DNA from 4 places in the Bradyrhizobium sp. ISRA464 genome. Region 3 is predicted to be linked to each of the others. Evidence: predicted binding sites of a transcription regulator. Region 3 holds the regulator's gene; each other region holds the start of a gene.

Region 1 (4,209 bases), 3.1 Mb from region 3:
GACCGTGCTGAACGAGCTGATCGCCTATGTCGACCTCTCGAAGCTCGGCACCGATGCGCTCGATCCGCGCTCGCGGCTGATCATGCTCTATGCGACGTGCGGCTTCGCCAATTTCGGGAGCCTCGGCATCATGATCGGCGGACTCGGCATCATGGCGCCGGGGCGGCGCGAGGAGATCAACGCGCTCGGGCTGAAGTCGATCGTATCAGGCACGCTCACAACATGCCTGATGGGCGCGATTGTGGGGACGATGACGTCCCCGTAGCCCGGATGGAGCGAAGCGCAATCCGGGGGCATCATCATAGTGTGCACGACTCCCGGATTCCGCGGAGCCTGTCATCGGGCGCGCATTCGCGCGACCCGTTGGCTCCATCTGGGCTACGAGATCACGCCGTCAACTCGACCGTCTTGAACTCCGCCGGCAGGATCACTTCCAGCAATTCGACGTCGTCGGAGTAATCCAGGATCACGTGCCGGATGCGCGGCGGCTGGGTCCAGGCGCTGCCCTGCGTCATCAACGTCTCGCCCTCGCCTTCCATGTAGGTCTTCACCCAGCCCTTGAGCACGTAGACCATCTGGAACTCGACGTCATGATAATGCAGCTTCGACACCTCTTCCGGATTGCACGGACCCTGCAGCCGGATCACATGCGCCTGGGCCAGCCCGTGCGTGGCATCAGCGATGCCGAGGTCGCGATACTTGGCATAGGCGCGCAGTCCGTCAGCCCTGAAATCCTCCTCGCGGTGGTGGCTGATGGCAACCCGCTGCTTCGGCCGCGCCTTGGGCTTGGCCTTTGTTGTCGTCTTCCTGGCGGCCGAGACGCGGCCCTTCGACTTGATGGTCTTGCGCGCCGAGGGTTTGGCGGCGCTCCCGAGCCCGGTCCATTTCTTCCTCACCGCGGTCTTGGCCGCTGGTCTTGATGCCGGCTTTCGCTTGGCCATTGTTGGTTACCTCCCGTCTTCTAACCGGATGACGGTAGCACAAAAGCCTGTTGGGGGATGGGCGAAAGCATCGGGTCGCGCGAACGTGCATGCGCTCCCTCAAGCGCGCCGCCAAGCGGCGGCCCCGGCGCGATCACGCCGTGGTCCCCTCCGCCGTCAATGCAGCCGGAAGACGCCGTCGACGGCGCGCAGCTCCGCGGGCTTGACCAGCCTGGAGTGCGCGACCGTCACCGAGAACAGCGGCCCCTCGAGCTTCTCCTGCCAGAAGGCGAGGAAATCCTGCAGCGCCGGGAATTTCGGGAAGAGATCGTAATTCTGCCAGACGTAGGTCTGCAGCAACGAGGGGTGATCCGGCATCCGATACAGGATTTGCGCCGTTGTCAGCCCATACCCCAGCAACTGCTTCCGGAAGTCGTCGGAAACAACCCCACCAACACGCGAGACCATGCCAACCTCCTGTGACGGAGCGCATGTGCGCGTGGTGGCCGACCTGCCGGGGCCACCGCCGGCAAAGATGCGCTCACATGAGAGAAATGTGACGCACGCGACTAACCGATCTCAAGCCTAAATGTTTAACGGGTTGTTGAAATTTCTCGCGCTGGCAGCAGCTTACCGCAGGTGCTAATACCAGTTGGGCGGCCTCCAAGCCGTCATTAAGCATGACCGGCGATGCTGGCAGACGCCCCGTCCGAGTGCCAATTTTTCTGCTAGAAGCCCTTGCCCGGTGCCCGCGACTGGCCTATCTCCATCTCGGCTAGGTTGGCACTCGCTGACCTGGACTGCTAACTCTCCAAAATTCTACAACATCTGCAAATGTTTAGGAGGACTGCATGAAATTCCGTCCGCTTCACGACCGCGTCGTGGTCAAGCGCATCGACGCCGAAGAGAAGACTGCTGGCGGCATCATCATTCCGGACACTGCCAAGGAAAAGCCCTCCCAGGGCGAAGTCGTCGCCGTCGGCCCGGGCGGCCGCGACGAGGCTGGCAAGCTGATCCCAATCGACGTCATGGTCGGCGACCGCGTCCTGTTCGGCAAGTGGTCGGGCACCGAGGTCAAGATCGACGGTGAAGACCTGCTGATCATGAAGGAAAGCGACATCATGGGCGTGCTCGACGTCCCCGCTTCCAAGAAGAAGGCCGCTTAAGCGCCCCTCTCCCTCCCTGGTTAAATCTCTCAAGGAAAAACTCAGATGGCAGCTAAAGAAGTCAAATTCTCCGTCGAGGCGCGCGACAAGATGCTGCGCGGCGTCGACGTTCTCGCCAACGCGGTGAAGGTCACCCTCGGTCCGAAGGGCCGCAACGTGGTGCTCGAGAAGTCGTTCGGCGCTCCCCGCATCACCAAGGACGGCGTCACCGTCGCCAAGGAGATCGAGCTCGACGACAAGTTCGAGAACATGGGCGCCCAGATGGTGCGCGAAGTCGCCTCCAAGTCCGCTGACGCGGCCGGCGACGGCACCACCACCGCGACCGTGCTCGCCCAGGCGATCGTGAAGGAAGGCGCCAAGTCGGTCGCCGCCGGCATGAACCCGATGGACCTGAAGCGCGGTATCGACCTCGCGGTCGAAGCCGTGGTGGCGGACCTCCAGAAGAACTCCAAGAAGGTCACCTCGAACGAGGAGATCGCCCAGGTCGGCACCATCTCGGCCAACGGCGACGCCGAAATCGGCAAGTTCCTCGCCGACGCCATGAAGAAGGTCGGCAACGAGGGCGTCATCACGGTCGAGGAAGCCAAGTCGCTCGAGACCGAGCTCGACGTCGTCGAGGGCATGCAGTTCGACCGCGGCTATATCTCGCCCTACTTCGTCACCAATGCCGACAAGATGCGCGTTGAAATGGACGACGCCTACATCCTCATCAACGAGAAGAAGCTCTCCTCGCTGAACGAGCTGCTCCCGCTGCTCGAGGCCGTGGTGCAGACCGGCAAGCCGCTGGTCATCGTCGCTGAGGACGTCGAAGGCGAAGCGCTCGCCACCCTCGTCGTCAACCGCCTGCGTGGCGGCCTGAAGGTCGCGGCCGTCAAGGCTCCGGGCTTCGGCGATCGCCGCAAGGCCATGCTGCAGGACATCGCGATCCTGACCGGCGGCCAGGCCATCTCGGAAGACCTCGGCATCAAGCTCGAGAACGTCACGCTGCAGATGCTCGGCCGCGCCAAGAAGGTGATGATCGACAAGGAGAACACCACGATCGTCAACGGCGCCGGCAAGAAGGCCGACATCGACGCTCGCGTTGCCCAGATCAAGGCGCAGATCGAGGAGACCACCTCGGACTACGACCGTGAGAAGCTGCAGGAGCGTCTCGCCAAGCTCGCGGGCGGCGTCGCGGTGATCCGCGTCGGCGGCGCGACCGAAGTCGAGGTGAAGGAGCGCAAGGATCGCGTTGATGACGCGATGCATGCGACCCGTGCGGCGGTCGAGGAAGGCATCGTTCCGGGCGGCGGCGTCGCCTTGCTCCGTGCCTCCGAGCAGCTCAAGGGCCTGCGCACCAAGAACGACGACCAGAAGACCGGCGTCGAGATCGTGCGCAAGGCGCTGTCGGCTCCCGCTCGCCAGATCGCGATCAACGCCGGTGAAGACGGATCGGTGATCGTCGGCAAGATCCTGGAGAACAAGACCTACAATTACGGCTTCGACTCCCAGACCGGCGACTACGCCGACCTCGTCAAGAAGGGCATCATCGACCCGACCAAGGTCGTGCGCACCGCGATCCAGAACGCTGCCTCGGTTGCCGCGCTGCTGATCACCACGGAAGCGATGGTCGCCGAGCTGCCGAAGAAGAATGCCGGCGGTCCCGCGATGCCTCCGGGCGGCGGCATGGGCGGCATGGACTTCTGATCCAGCCTCTCAAGGCAATCCACGAAATGCAAAACCCCGGCAGCGATGCCGGGGTTTTTGTTTGCGGCAAACCGGGTGCTTGCCGCAGCGCAGCCAGTGGCGGGTCCTGCACAACCTTACGCTGAAGCGGGGAGTCCGCTGGCGCTCACGATGTCCACGCTATACACAGCCACGCCGGTAAACATACCTTGGTCTGAGTTGACAATTTCAAAAAAATTATTGGCGAGAGTCGCAAACCGAACCGACAGTCCCACTTTCGTCCCGCACAGTAGGATCGGGACTGATCAAAACTGCTCACCTAGAATCTGAACCGAACACGGAGCGTCAGCTCTCGTGACGCGAGCGAGCGTTGCGAGGAACGCTTTCGCTTGAGAAAGGAACTGCGTCTTGAGTGAAACAGAAATGAAAGTCACAGTGAACGGCACGACTATCTTCGG
Region 2 (4,209 bases), 4.1 Mb from region 3:
GACCCGCTGGCGCCCTCGAAGTTTCCATGGCGGCTCGACGACGAACAGGTGATGTATCCGTTCTACGAGAAAGCGGTGAAGGCGGGCATCAACACGCTCTGTATCCACAAGGGGCTGCTGCCGCCCGATTACGAGAAGTCGTTCGCCGGCGTGTGGGAATACGCAACGGCGTGGGACATCGGAAAGGCCGCCAAGGATTGGCCGCAGATGAACTTCGTGATCTATCACTCGGCGCTGCGGCCATTCCTCGAATTGCCGGACAAGGCGTGGGCGGAGTTCGAGCAGACCGGTCGCATCCAGTGGGCCTCGGATCTCGCGGAAATCCCGCAGAAGTTCGGCGTCACCAATGTCTATGCCGAGCTCGGTACGTCGTTTGCCAACTCGGCAGTGGCGCATCCCAAGTTCTGCGCCGCGCTGGTGGGCACGCTGATCAAGGGGATGGGCGTTGACCACGTCATGTGGGGCACCGACTCGGTCTGGTACGGCTCACCGCAGTGGCAGATCGAGGCGCTCCGCCGGCTCGAAATCCCGGAGGATATGCAGAAGAAGTACGGCTTTGCCGCGCTCGGCGACGCCAACAGCGCTACCAAGCAGCTGATCTTCGCGGGCAACGCAACCAGGTTCTACAAGATCAAGTTGAAGGCGGCTGAGAACACCAGGATGCCGGCCTTTTCCGAGGACCGCCTCGCGGCGCTCAAGAACGAGTACATACAAGCCGCGACGCAGCCATCGAACCTGCGCTACGGCTACGTTCGCGCCAGCTAAGTGAACGGCGCCAGCGGCGCGGGCAAGCTCCGCTGGCGCAATGGACGCGCGGCTGCCGCAAATCCGACTTCGGAATGGTCCGGCCGTGCTCCGGCCCCGCCAGTGCGAGAAGCTGGCAAGGGGCGCTCAGGTCAAGGAGCACGCCATGTCTCGGAACCTCAACACAGCGGTCGCCGTGATCGGCATCGATATCGGCAAGAACTCGTTCCACCTCGTAGGTCATGATCACCGCGGTGCCATCGTGCTGCGGCAGAAGTGGTCACGCAGCCAGGTGGAAAGACGGCTCGCCAACTTCCCGCCCTGCTTGATCGGGATGGAGGCTTGCGTCGGCGCGCATCACCTCAGTCGCAAGCTCCAAATGCTCGGCCACGACGCTCGCTTGATGCCGGCGAAAGACGTGCGCCCGTATTCGAAAGGACAGAAGAATGACTTCCGAGATGCGGAAGCCATCGCCGAGGCTGTCCAACGCCCGACCATGAAATTCGTCGCAACCAAGACAGCCGATCAGCTCGACCTTCAGGCGCTGCACCGCGTCCGCGATCGATTGGTCAGTCAGCGTACCGGCGTCATCAATCAGATCCGTGCGTTTCTGCTGGAGCGGGGCATCGCCGTACGCCAAGGCCTGCATTCCCTGCGATCCGAGTTGCCGGGTATCCTCGCGACGCGCACCGATGTGCTCTCGCCTCGCATGTTACGCATCATCGAGGATCTGGCGGGCGACTGGCGCCGGCTGGATGCGCGTATCGAGGGGCTGTCTAGCGAGATCGAAACGCTGGCTCGTCAAGATAAGGCTTGCGAGCGACTGATGACAGTGCCCGGCATTGGACCGCTTATCTCGAGTGCAATGGTCGCCGCGATTGGCAGTGGAGACGTGTTCTCGAAAGGCCGCGACTTCGGCGCCTGGCTTGGACTGGTGCCGAAGCAGATATCGACCGGCGACCGCACGATCCTGGGCAAGATATCAAGGCGCGGCAATCGCTACCTACGCGCGCTGTTCGTCCAAGCCGCATGGGTAGTGCTGGTCAGGGTGAAGTGCTGGGAGCGCTACGGCCTCAAATCTTGGATCGAAGCTGCCAAGAAGCGATTGCATCACAACGTGCTGGCGATTGCGCTCGCCAACAAGCTCGCCCGGATCGCCTGGGCGGTTCTCAACAAAGGACGTGCCTTCGAGTGCGTCAAGGCTGAGGAGACGGCGTCCTGACCTGGCCGATCCTCGCGCCGTGCTCGGGGCCGTCAAGGCGCAGCCTGGCAGCGTAGAGCAAGACGTCAGGACAGCACGACGGCCGGCCTTGACGGCCCCTTGCGCGCGGCGCGTCTGCGCGCGCAGGCCGGGACGAAGGAACGACCGCCAGGCACGAACAAAGGAACAGCGCGAAGTGAGGAGCTATCGAGATGATGTAACCAACATCCCTTACCCGCCGAGGTCTGCGAGAGGATGCGACGACGATGGAAGATCGGTCTTCCCGGCGCATGCGAACACTGGTGACCCGAATGGCCCGTTCGAGGCCTGTCCGCTAATCAGCTCGAATGCGTGCTGATATCCATGATGGCCCGGAGCACAGCACGCTCCAATCAGAGGCCGGATACATTGATGCAAGACCGCATCTGACAGGTTGCCGAAACCTCTTGCAACGCGCGGCCGGACCATACATTAGGGTCAATCGCGTCGCTTTTGGCCCGCTTGCCGCATGTCTGCTGATCCCCCTGACAGCGGCGGAATGGCTGATATTCCCAACCGCTGCTTGGACCAACTGGCGACATGGGTCGAAGCCCTTGCGCCCAAGCGTCACAGGCTTATGTGAGGAGCGGCGAGCACTCGCTCATTGCGACTGCCAATCCAGCAATAATCACAAAAGCCAAGGAGGATCGCATGAAATTCCGTCCGCTTCACGACCGCGTCGTGGTCAAGCGCATCGAGGCCGAAGAGAAGACTGCTGGCGGCATCATCATTCCCGACACTGCCAAGGAAAAGCCCTCCCAGGGCGAAGTCATCGCCGTTGGTCCCGGCGGCCGCGACGAGAGCGGCAAGCTGATTCCGATCGATATCCAGGTCGGCGACCGCGTGCTGTTCGGCAAGTGGTCGGGCACTGAGGTCAAGATCGACGGCCAGGAGCTGTTGATCATGAAGGAAAGCGACATCATGGGCGTTCTTACCGACGTCGCCGGCTCCAAGAAGGCGGCCTAACGCTGACCGCCGCAAACGCTCACCCCTGAGGAGGGCCTGCCGCTGCTGCCTCGCAGGTGAGAGACGAATTTCAATTCAGGGAGGACAAATATGTCAGCTAAAGAAGTCAAATTAGGCGTCGATGCCCGCGACCGCATGCTGCGCGGTGTCGACATCCTCGCCAATGCCGTGAAGGTCACGCTCGGCCCGAAGGGCCGCAACGTCGTCCTCGACAAGTCGTTCGGCGCGCCCCGCATCACCAAGGACGGCGTTGCCGTCGCCAAGGAGATCGAGCTCGAGGACAAGTTCGAGAACATGGGCGCGCAGATGGTGCGGGAAGTGGCGTCGAAGGCGGCGGATGCCGCCGGCGACGGCACCACCACCGCGACCGTGCTGGCCGCCGCGATCGTCCGTGAAGGCGCCAAATCGGTTGCCGCCGGCATGAACCCGATGGATCTGAAGCGCGGTATCGATCTCGCCGTCGACGCCGTAGTCGCGGATCTGGAAAAGAACTCCAAGAAGGTCACCTCGAACGAGGAGATCGCCCAGGTCGGCACCATCTCGGCCAATGGCGACGCCGAAATCGGCAAGTTCCTCGCCGACGCCATGAAGAAGGTCGGCAACGAGGGCGTCATCACGGTTGAAGAGGCCAAGTCACTCGAGACCGAGCTCGACGTCGTCGAGGGCATGCAGTTCGACCGCGGCTATATCTCGCCCTACTTCGTCACCAACGCCGACAAGATGCGCGCTGAGATGGAAGACGCCTACATCCTGATCAACGAGAAGAAGCTCTCCTCGCTGAACGAGCTGCTGCCGCTGCTCGAGGCCGTGGTGCAGACCGGCAAGCCGCTGGTCATCGTCGCTGAGGACGTCGAAGGCGAAGCGCTCGCCACCCTCGTCGTCAACCGCCTGCGTGGCGGCCTGAAGGTCGCGGCCGTCAAGGCTCCGGGCTTCGGCGATCGCCGCAAGGCCATGCTGCAGGACATCGCGATCCTGACCGGCGGCCAGGCCATCTCGGAAGACCTCGGCATCAAGCTCGAGAACGTCACGCTGCAGATGCTCGGCCGCGCCAAGAAGGTGATGATCGACAAGGAGAACACCACGATCGTCAACGGCGCCGGCAAGAAGGCCGACATCGACGCCCGCATTGCCCAGATCAAGGCGCAGATCGAGGAGACCACCTCGGACTACGACCGTGAGAAGCTGCAGGAGCGTCTCGCCAAGCTCGCGGGCGGCGTCGCGGTGATCCGCGTCGGCGGCGCGACCGAGGTCGAGGTGAA
Region 3 (4,209 bases):
CTCAGCCTGATGCCGTTCAAGGTCACCCAGCTTGCCGATTTCAAGAACGTCCGCATGGTGGCGCCCGGCGCGGCGCTGATCCTGGCCGACGGCGACGAGAAGAGCGGCTTCGAGGCCAAGCCTTTCATGATCCTCGGCGTCGTCGCCTCGACCGCGGCCTCTCCCGACGACCGCGGCCGTTTCGCCCAACAGGTCGCCACCACCATCCCCGGCGTTCGTGACGGACGCATCACGATGTCCGAGCCGATCCGGATCGACGGCCAGCCGGGCTACGAGACCCGGATCGACGCGACCAGCGGCAAGGACAATACGCCGGTGACCATCGTGCAGTGGCTGCGGTTCGGCTCGCAGTCGTCGATGCGCATCATCGGCAGCTCGCCGCGCACCGACTGGGAGAAGGCGTTCCCGCGCTTCCGCGCGGTGCGCGACGGCGTCGAGCCGCGGGGCTGATCGCGCTTCTCGCAGGGCGCGCCGACTGCCCTCGACGCCCGCAAGGCCGGCTTCGAAACCTATGTGGTGGAAGACGCCTGCCGCGGCATTGACACCCAGGGGTCGCTGGCCAAGGCTTGGTCCGATATGGACAAGGCCGGCGTCAAGCGCATCCAGTCGTCCGACCTCGCGTAAGGTCTTTTTGCCTGCCGCGACCTCGAAGGAGATCTCTGGAGCTTCGGCACCTATTGGCCGAAGGCCCATGAGAAACCGCCGGCATGACGCCGCGGCGATCGCAAGCTGCACCGCTTGCGTCCGCGCCCTGTCCAGGTTCGGACGATCAGGCCGTGAAATCGGCAGCCGGGGCGGCCTTGGCGCCGCCCTTGGAAACGCCCACGAGCGCCGGACGCAGCACGCGCTCGCCGATCATGTAGCCGGCCTGCACGACCTGGACCACGGTACCTGACGGCACCGACGGGTCAGGCACTTCGAACATCGCCTGCTGGAAATTCGGATCGAACTTCTCGCCGATCGGATCGAATTTCTTCACGCCGTTCTTTTCCAACGCGTTGAGCAGCGAACGCTCGGTCAATTCGACGCCTTCGATCAGCGCCTTGAGGCCGGGATCCGCGGCTTCCTTGGCCTCGGCCGGCACGGCATCAAGCGCGCGCTGCAGATTGTCGGCGATCTCGAGCACGTCTCGGGCAAAGCCGGTAATGCCGTAGGTCTTGGCGTCGGCGACCTCGCGGCGGGTGCGCTGACGGAGATTCTCCATCTCGGCCAACGTGCGCAGCGTCTTGTCGTGCGCCTCCGCCAGTTCCTTGGCCAGCGTCTCGGCCGATCCAACCTCAGGCTCATCAGGCATGATGTAGGGCTTGGAGACCACAGGCTCACCCGTCGGCGCCGGATTCTCGGTATTGTCATTCGTCCGGTTCGGATCGGTCATGGCTTGCCTTCTCGAAAACTCGCGTCGATTCAAATCTTGGGGATTGGTTAGGGGGATATCGTGCTTTGGGCAGGGAAAATCAAGCGCCCTTCCGCCCTCCGGTCAGCCGCCCAGGATCTTGCTCACGATGCGCGCGGCGTAATCGACCGTGGGAATCACCCTGGCGTAATTCAGCCGTGTCGGCCCGATCACGCCGAGGACGCCGACGATCCGGCCCTGGGCGTCGCTGTAAGGCGCCATGATGGTTGAGGAACCCGACAGCGAGAACAGCTTGTTCTCCGAGCCGATAAAAATCCGCACCCCCTCGCCGCGCTCGGCGCGCCCGAGCAAATCGATCACGCCGCGCTTGGTCTCGAGGTCGTCGAACAACGATTTGATGCGCTCCAGATCGTCGAGCGCATGCAGATCCTCGAGCAGATTGGCATGGCCGCGCACGATCAGTTGCCGATCCTCGTTCTCGCCGCCGGACCAGCTCGCGATTCCGGCCGCGACGACCTTTTGGGTCAGCTGATCCAGTTCGGCGCGGCTCTGCGTCAACGCGGTCTCGAGCTCGAGGCGCGCTTCGGCCAGCGTCCGGCCGCGGATCCGCGCATTGAGGAAATTGCTCGCCTCGGTCAGCACGGAAGACGGAACACCCGGCGGCAGCGCCAGAACCCGGTTTTCGATCTGGCCGTCTTCGCTGACCAGCACGACCAGCGCCTTCTCCGGCTCCAGCCGCACGAATTCGATGTGCTTCAGCCGCGCATTCGACTTCGGCGTCAGCACCACCGCTGCGGCGCGGGTCAGGCCCGACAGCCGCATCAGGGCTTCCTCCAGCGCGGCCTCGACCGTTTGCGCGCGGCCGACGGAGGCAAGCTGGGTCCGGATCGACTGCCGCTCGTCCTCGGTGAGATCGCCGACCTGCATCAGCGCGTCGACAAAGAAGCGCAGACCGAGTTCGGTCGGCAGCCGGCCGGCGGAGGTGTGCGGCGCGTAGATCAGGCCGAGTTGCTCGAGGTCCGACATCACGTTGCGGACCGAGGCCGGCGACAGCGGCAAGGCGATCAGGCGCGAGATGTTGCGCGAGCCGACCGGCTCGCCGGTCGCCAGATAGCTTTCGACGATTTGACGAAAAATGTCGCGTGAACGTTCGTTGAGCTGAGCCAGCCCGGCATGCGGTGCGATCAACCCTATCGGATCGTGGTGAGCCACGCTCTACTCCCTCACATTGCCCCTAATTTGTCGATCGGGGAGGCCGGTGACAAGCATGCATTCGGCCTCCGATACCGGGGCCAAAAACCCTTGCCGCTGCCCCTTCCCCCTCCTACAAGCACGGCCAGCCATTTTTCTCGGATTTTTGGAGGACTTCATGCGGCCAAGCCGCCGTGCGCCCGATGAACTGCGTCCCGTGTCGCTGGAACGCGGCGTCGTCAAATATGCCGAGGGTTCCTGCATGGTGAAGTTCGGCGACACCCATGTGCTGGTGACCGCCACGCTGGAGGAGCGGCTGCCGCCCTGGCTCAAGGGCCAGGGCCGCGGCTGGGTCACCGCCGAATACGGCATGCTGCCGCGCGCCACCCTGGAACGCACCCGCCGCGAGGCCTCCGCCGGCAAGCAGGGTGGCCGCACCGTCGAAATCCAGCGGCTGATCGGCCGTTCGCTGCGCGCGGCCATCGACCTTGAGGCACTGGGCGAGCGCCAGATCACCGTCGATTGCGACGTGATTCAGGCCGATGGCGGCACCCGCACCGCCTCGATCACCGGGGCCTGGGTGGCGCTGGCTGATTGCATCAACTGGATGAAGGCCCGCAACATGCTGAAGGCCAACGTGCTGCGCGACAATGTGGCGGCGATCTCCTGCGGCATCTATCAGGGCACGCCGGTGCTCGATCTCGATTATGCCGAGGATTCCGAAGCCGAGACCGACGCCAATTTCGTCATGACCGGCGACGGCCGCATCATCGAGGTGCAGGGCACCGCCGAGAAGACTCCGTTCTCGCAGGACGAATTCCTGGCGTTGATGGCGCTGGCGCGCAAAGGTGTCGCGCGTCTGGTCGACTTGCAAAAGATCGCGGTGGCGTAGACAGATTGGTCATGCACCGCCGAATCACCGGAAGGCTCGTGATCGCCACCCATAATCCCGGCAAGCTTGCCGAGATGCGGGAACTGCTGGCGCCGCACGGTATCGAGGCGGTGTCGGCCGGCGAGCTCGGCCTCGCCGAGCCCGAAGAGACCGGGGACAATTTTCGCGCCAATGCGGCGATCAAGGCGTCCGCGGCGGCCAAGGCGGCGGGATTGCCAGCCTTTGCGGATGATTCCGGCCTTGTGGTCGACGCGCTGGACGGGGCGCCGGGCATCTATTCGGCGCGCTGGGCCGGCGAGGGCAAGGATTTCATGGCCGCGATGACGCGGATCGAGCGCCTGCTGCAGGAGCGCGGCGCCGCCACTCCCGAACAGCGCAAGGCGCATTTCGTCTCGGCGCTGTGCGTGGCCTGGCCTGATGATCATCTCGACGAGGTCGAGGCCCGCGTCGATGGAACCCTGGTCTGGCCGCCGCGCGGCACCGCCGGCTTCGGCTACGATCCGGCCTTCCTGCCCGACGGATACACACGTACATTCGGCGAGATGACCAGCATCGAGAAGCACGGCCTGCCGCCGCTCGGGCTTGGCCTGTCGCATCGCGCGCGCGCCTTCGTGAAGCTCGTGGAGATTTGCCTTGAGCCGCGCTGAACGAGCAGCCTTCGGCGTCTACGTGCACTGGCCGTTCTGCCTGTCGAAATGCCCGTATTGCGATTTCAACAGCCACGTCCGGCATGCGCCCGTCGACGAGGAGCGCTTCGTAAGCGCATTTGCCC
Region 4 (4,209 bases), 1.7 Mb from region 3:
CGCGCGACACAGAGGCCGAAGCGCGCAGCGTCCTCAATGAGATCATCGACAAGGCCGATCCGGAGGCCGTCAATGCCTTTGGGCGCGAGGTCAAGAACGCCGGCAAGGCGTCGCCGGAAGGTCAGGGCAATTGGGCGAAATCAAGCTTCGATGACCTCGTCCAGTACAACGATGGATTCAAGACTAATTTGATCGGCACGCCGGAGCAGATTGCCGAGCGCATCATTGCGCTTAAGAAGGTTGGCGTTGACCTCGTGTTGCTCGGTTTCCTGCATTTCCAGGAAGATGTCGAATATTTCGGCCGCCGCATCATTCCGCTGGTCCGCACGCTGGAAACGAACATGGCCGGGCACGTCCAGGCGGCCGAATGACAATGGTTGACGTGACGACGATAGCAGCAAGTGCGGACCGCCTTGCGCCAGATGGGGTCTTGCTGAGCCGGCGCTCTCTCTGGCTTGTCGGCCGAGCGGTCCGGCGATGGCACAGTTGCGGCCGGTGCTCTTGCGTGCGGAGATCTCGCTGACGTTCGAAGCACCGCGGCGCTCGGTGACATCGAGCCTGAAGTCGTGGCGGCGAAATGCGAGCCCTGATCGGATCCAACGGGACGCCGCGCCAAGGCTGGATCCGGTATCGTGCGCGCTTTGCCGATGTGGTGCAGCTGGCCGAGCACGCGGGTCGCGTGCACATTCCAGACCCTCGCGGTGTACTCGCCCGCGTGGCTGCCGAGCTGCGTCTCGGCGGCTCGTCGCCGGGGCGATCTTAACGGAACGTTGCCGACGCAGGCTCTCGCTTGACACTGCCCAACAGGAGAATGACCATGACCAACGACAACTTCGCTCACAGGGCCGACGACGACGCCTACGCTCGGCTCGACGCGGCGATCGACGCCACCGTAAAGGTGAACGCCGATCGCAACGACAAGGAGAGCCGATTTCCGCGGGAGAATCTCCACGCATTGTCGGACGCCGGCTGGACCGGCGTGCTGAACGAGGTGCAGTTCGGCGGGCTCGACTGCAGCCATATCGACTTCGCCGAGGCTGCCTGTCGGATCGGGCAGGTCGATGCCTCGACCGGCCTCGTCTACGTGATGCATGTCGGCGCGGCGCAGACCATCAATCTGTTCGGCAGCACCGATCAGAAGGAGCGATGGCTCAAATCGAACAATGGACGACTGCTCGGCACTTATTCGACCAGCGAGCGCGCCACCGGCGGGCACTGGTGGTACAATCTGTCCGAAGCGTCGCGAGATGGCGAGGACTATCTCGTCAACGCCGAGAAGTCGTTTACGACTAGCTCGGGCCAAGCCGACTATTATGTGGTCCAGACGCGCACTCCGGGCGCCAAGGATCAGACCGACATCGTGTTCTTCATCGTCGACGGCACGTCCCCCGGCATTGAGTCACGGCCATGGGATGCGCTGGGTGTCAAGGCTAATCATTCGGGCGCAATCCGCTACATCAACGTGCGTGTACCACAACGCGACAGGCTTGGTGCCGAAGGGCAGGGCAAGGAGATTATCTATGACGGGGTGTCGCCCGTCTACTTGATTGGGCTCGGCTCTGTCTGGGAAGGTGTGGCGCGCGGCGCGCTGAACGCGGCGGTCGCGCACACCACACGCTTCGTGCATAGGGATCGGAACAAGAGTCTTTCGGACTACCAAGCGATCCGGCAGGAACTCGGGGCAGCCAAGGTGCTGGTCGAGACGCTGCGGCCTTGGCGCAACGAACTCGCGGGCCAACTGGACGCGCTGTGGCGCGCTGGCAGGCCGCAGAGTGAAATCCTTATCCCGCTGACCGAGTTCAAGGTGCATGCCGCCGAAGTCGCCAACAAAGTCGCGGCCACGGCTCTGACGGTAACGGGCGGCTATGGGTACCATCGGGGGCCGATCGAACGCGCCTTCCGCGACGCGCGCGCGGCCATCGCGATGGGGCCCTCTAATGTGATCGCGCGCGATTGGATCGGCAAGGCTCTGGTCGGTCTGCCGCTGGAGCTGTTCTACGAGGGGGGAGAATAGTGAGGATTGAGAACTGCTGGCAACATTGCCTGCGAGCCGCGGCTGAAAAGAATGAGAGCCTCTGCTTTCAGATGCAGTGCCGTTTCCGGCCGTCAGAGATCTTTCAGGGTTCTTATGCGAGCCCAACCGGTGGCAAGTCCCGGACCCAAGGACGCCTTTAGAAAACTCGAAGTCGTTCCCGCTACCTGCTGGTCGGGTTGGGCGTAGCCCGAGGCATAATGGGGCCACCAAATCGTCTTGGCTTTGGTCGGAAGGTCCCGTCGGCAAACGGCGGGCTCCTTCTTTAGGTAGGGGGTAAGCGCCAATTTTTTTGCTACAGACCCTTGCTCCGGAAGAAGCCTGTCCTATTTCAGTTCCGCCTGCGTTAGCACTCGCCGGCATCGACTGCTAACAGTCGAGAATCGTTAACTCGTGCAAATAGTTAGGAGGACTGTATGACTTTCCGTCCACTTCATGACCGCGTCGTCGTCAAGCGCATCGACGCAGAAGAGAAGTCCGCTGGCGGCATCATCATTCCAGACACAGCCAAGGAAAAGCCCTCCCAGGGCGAAGTCATCGCCGTCGGCCCAGGTGGCCGTGATGAGGCAGGCAAGTTGATCCCGATTGATTTGAAGATCGGCGACCGCGTGCTGTTCGGCAAATGGTCGGGCACCGAGGTCAAGATCGATGGCCAGGAGCTGTTGATCATGAAGGAGAGCGACATCATGGGCGTTCTCACCGAAATATCTTCCAGCAAGAAGGCCGCCTAATCCACTGCTCGCACCGCTCACCCCTGAGGAGCGCCTGCTGGGCGTCCTATCCAGGGTGAGATGAAATGAAACTCAGGGAAATCAACCATGTCAGCCAAAGAAGTCAAATTCGGCGTAGACGCACGCGACCGCATGCTGCGCGGCGTCGACGTTCTCGCCAACGCGGTGAAAGTCACCCTCGGTCCGAAGGGCCGCAACGTGGTGCTCGAGAAGTCGTTCGGCGCTCCCCGCATCACCAAGGACGGCGTCACCGTCGCCAAGGAGATCGAGCTCGACGACAAGTTCGAGAACATGGGCGCCCAGATGGTGCGCGAAGTCGCTTCCAAGTCCGCTGACGCGGCCGGCGATGGCACCACCACCGCGACCGTGCTGGCGGCTGCAATCGTCCGCGAGGGCGCCAAGTCGGTCGCCGCCGGCATGAACCCGATGGATCTGAAGCGCGGTATCGACCTCGCGGTCGAAGCCGTCGTTGCGGACCTCCAGAAGAACTCCAAGAAGGTCACCTCGAACGAGGAGATCGCCCAGGTCGGCACCATTTCGGCCAACGGCGACGCCGAGATCGGCAAGTTCCTCGCCGACGCCATGAAGAAGGTCGGCAACGAGGGCGTGATCACGGTCGAGGAAGCCAAGTCGCTCGAAACCGAACTCGACGTCGTCGAGGGCATGCAGTTCGACCGCGGCTACATCTCGCCCTACTTCGTCACCAACGCCGACAAGATGCGCGTTGAGATGGACGACGCCTACATCCTGATCAACGAGAAGAAGCTCTCCTCGCTGAACGAGCTGCTGCCGCTGCTCGAGGCCGTGGTGCAGACCGGCAAGCCGCTGGTCATCGTCGCTGAAGACGTCGAAGGCGAAGCGCTCGCCACCCTCGTCGTCAACCGCCTGCGCGGCGGCCTGAAGGTCGCGGCCGTCAAGGCTCCGGGCTTCGGCGATCGCCGCAAGGCCATGCTGCAGGACATCGCGATCCTGACCGGCGGCCAGGCCATCTCGGAAGACCTCGGCATCAAGCTCGAGAACGTCACGCTGCAGATGCTCGGCCGCGCCAAGAAGGTGATGATCGACAAGGAGAACACCACGATCGTCAACGGCGCCGGCAAGAAGGCCGACATCGACGCTCGCGTTGCCCAGATCAAGGCGCAGATCGAGGAGACCACCTCGGACTACGACCGTGAGAAGCTGCAGGAGCGTCTCGCCAAGCTCGCGGGCGGCGTCGCGGTGATCCGCGTCGGCGGCGCGACCGAAGTCGAAGTGAAGGAGCGCAAGGATCGCGTGGATGACGCGATGCACGCGACCCGCGCGGCTGTCGAGGAAGGCATCCTGCCGGGTGGCGGCGTGGCGCTGCTCCGTGCCACCGAAGCGCTCAAGGGCCTGCGCACCAAGAACGACGACCAGAAGACCGGTGTCGAGATCGTGCGCAAGGCGTTGTCGTGGCCGGCCCGTCAG

What was found. Region 3 encodes HrcA, which represses chaperone genes, less so after heat shock. Its sites were predicted from a motif close to GTTAGCACTCNCNNNNNGNGAGTGCTAAC; they were not measured.
Region 1: groES (co-chaperone GroES) is a predicted target of HrcA. The motif match lies at 1,700-1,728, and genes of this name have one in related genera.
Region 2: groES (co-chaperone GroES) is a predicted target of HrcA. The motif match lies at 2,574-2,602, and genes of this name have one in related genera.
Region 4: MTX19_RS32220 (co-chaperone GroES) is a predicted target of HrcA. The motif match lies at 2,378-2,406, and genes of this name have one in related genera.

What each region holds. Positions count from the first base shown of each region.
Region 1 covers NZ_CP094526.1:3,223,392-3,227,600, reverse strand. Annotated here, with positions in the region: gene MTX19_RS14970 (nucleoside transporter C-terminal domain-containing protein) at 1-265, shown strand, start outside; gene MTX19_RS14965 (cupin domain-containing protein) at 387-941, opposite strand; gene MTX19_RS14960 (usg protein) at 1,098-1,388, opposite strand; gene groES (co-chaperone GroES) at 1,772-2,086, shown strand; gene groL (chaperonin GroEL) at 2,132-3,772, shown strand; gene MTX19_RS14945 (hypothetical protein) at 4,057-4,209, opposite strand, start outside.
Region 2 covers NZ_CP094526.1:4,532,615-4,536,823, reverse strand. Annotated here, with positions in the region: gene MTX19_RS21325 (amidohydrolase family protein) at 1-765, shown strand, start outside; gene MTX19_RS21320 (IS110 family transposase) at 911-1,966, shown strand; gene groES (co-chaperone GroES) at 2,636-2,950, shown strand; gene groL (chaperonin GroEL) at 3,041-4,209, shown strand, end outside.
Region 3 covers NZ_CP094526.1:166,841-171,049, forward strand. Annotated here, with positions in the region: gene MTX19_RS00775 (hypothetical protein) at 1-450, shown strand, start outside; partial or broken gene MTX19_RS00780 (nicotinamidase) at 469-624, shown strand; gene grpE (nucleotide exchange factor GrpE) at 770-1,375, opposite strand; gene hrcA (heat-inducible transcriptional repressor HrcA) at 1,478-2,566, opposite strand; gene rph (ribonuclease PH) at 2,724-3,437, shown strand; gene rdgB (RdgB/HAM1 family non-canonical purine NTP pyrophosphatase) at 3,449-4,084, shown strand; gene hemW (radical SAM family heme chaperone HemW) at 4,071-4,209, shown strand, end outside.
Region 4 covers NZ_CP094526.1:6,943,136-6,947,344, reverse strand. Annotated here, with positions in the region: gene sfnG (dimethylsulfone monooxygenase SfnG) at 1-371, shown strand, start outside; gene MTX19_RS32225 (acyl-CoA dehydrogenase family protein) at 818-2,014, shown strand; gene MTX19_RS32220 (co-chaperone GroES) at 2,449-2,763, shown strand; gene groL (chaperonin GroEL) at 2,851-4,209, shown strand, end outside.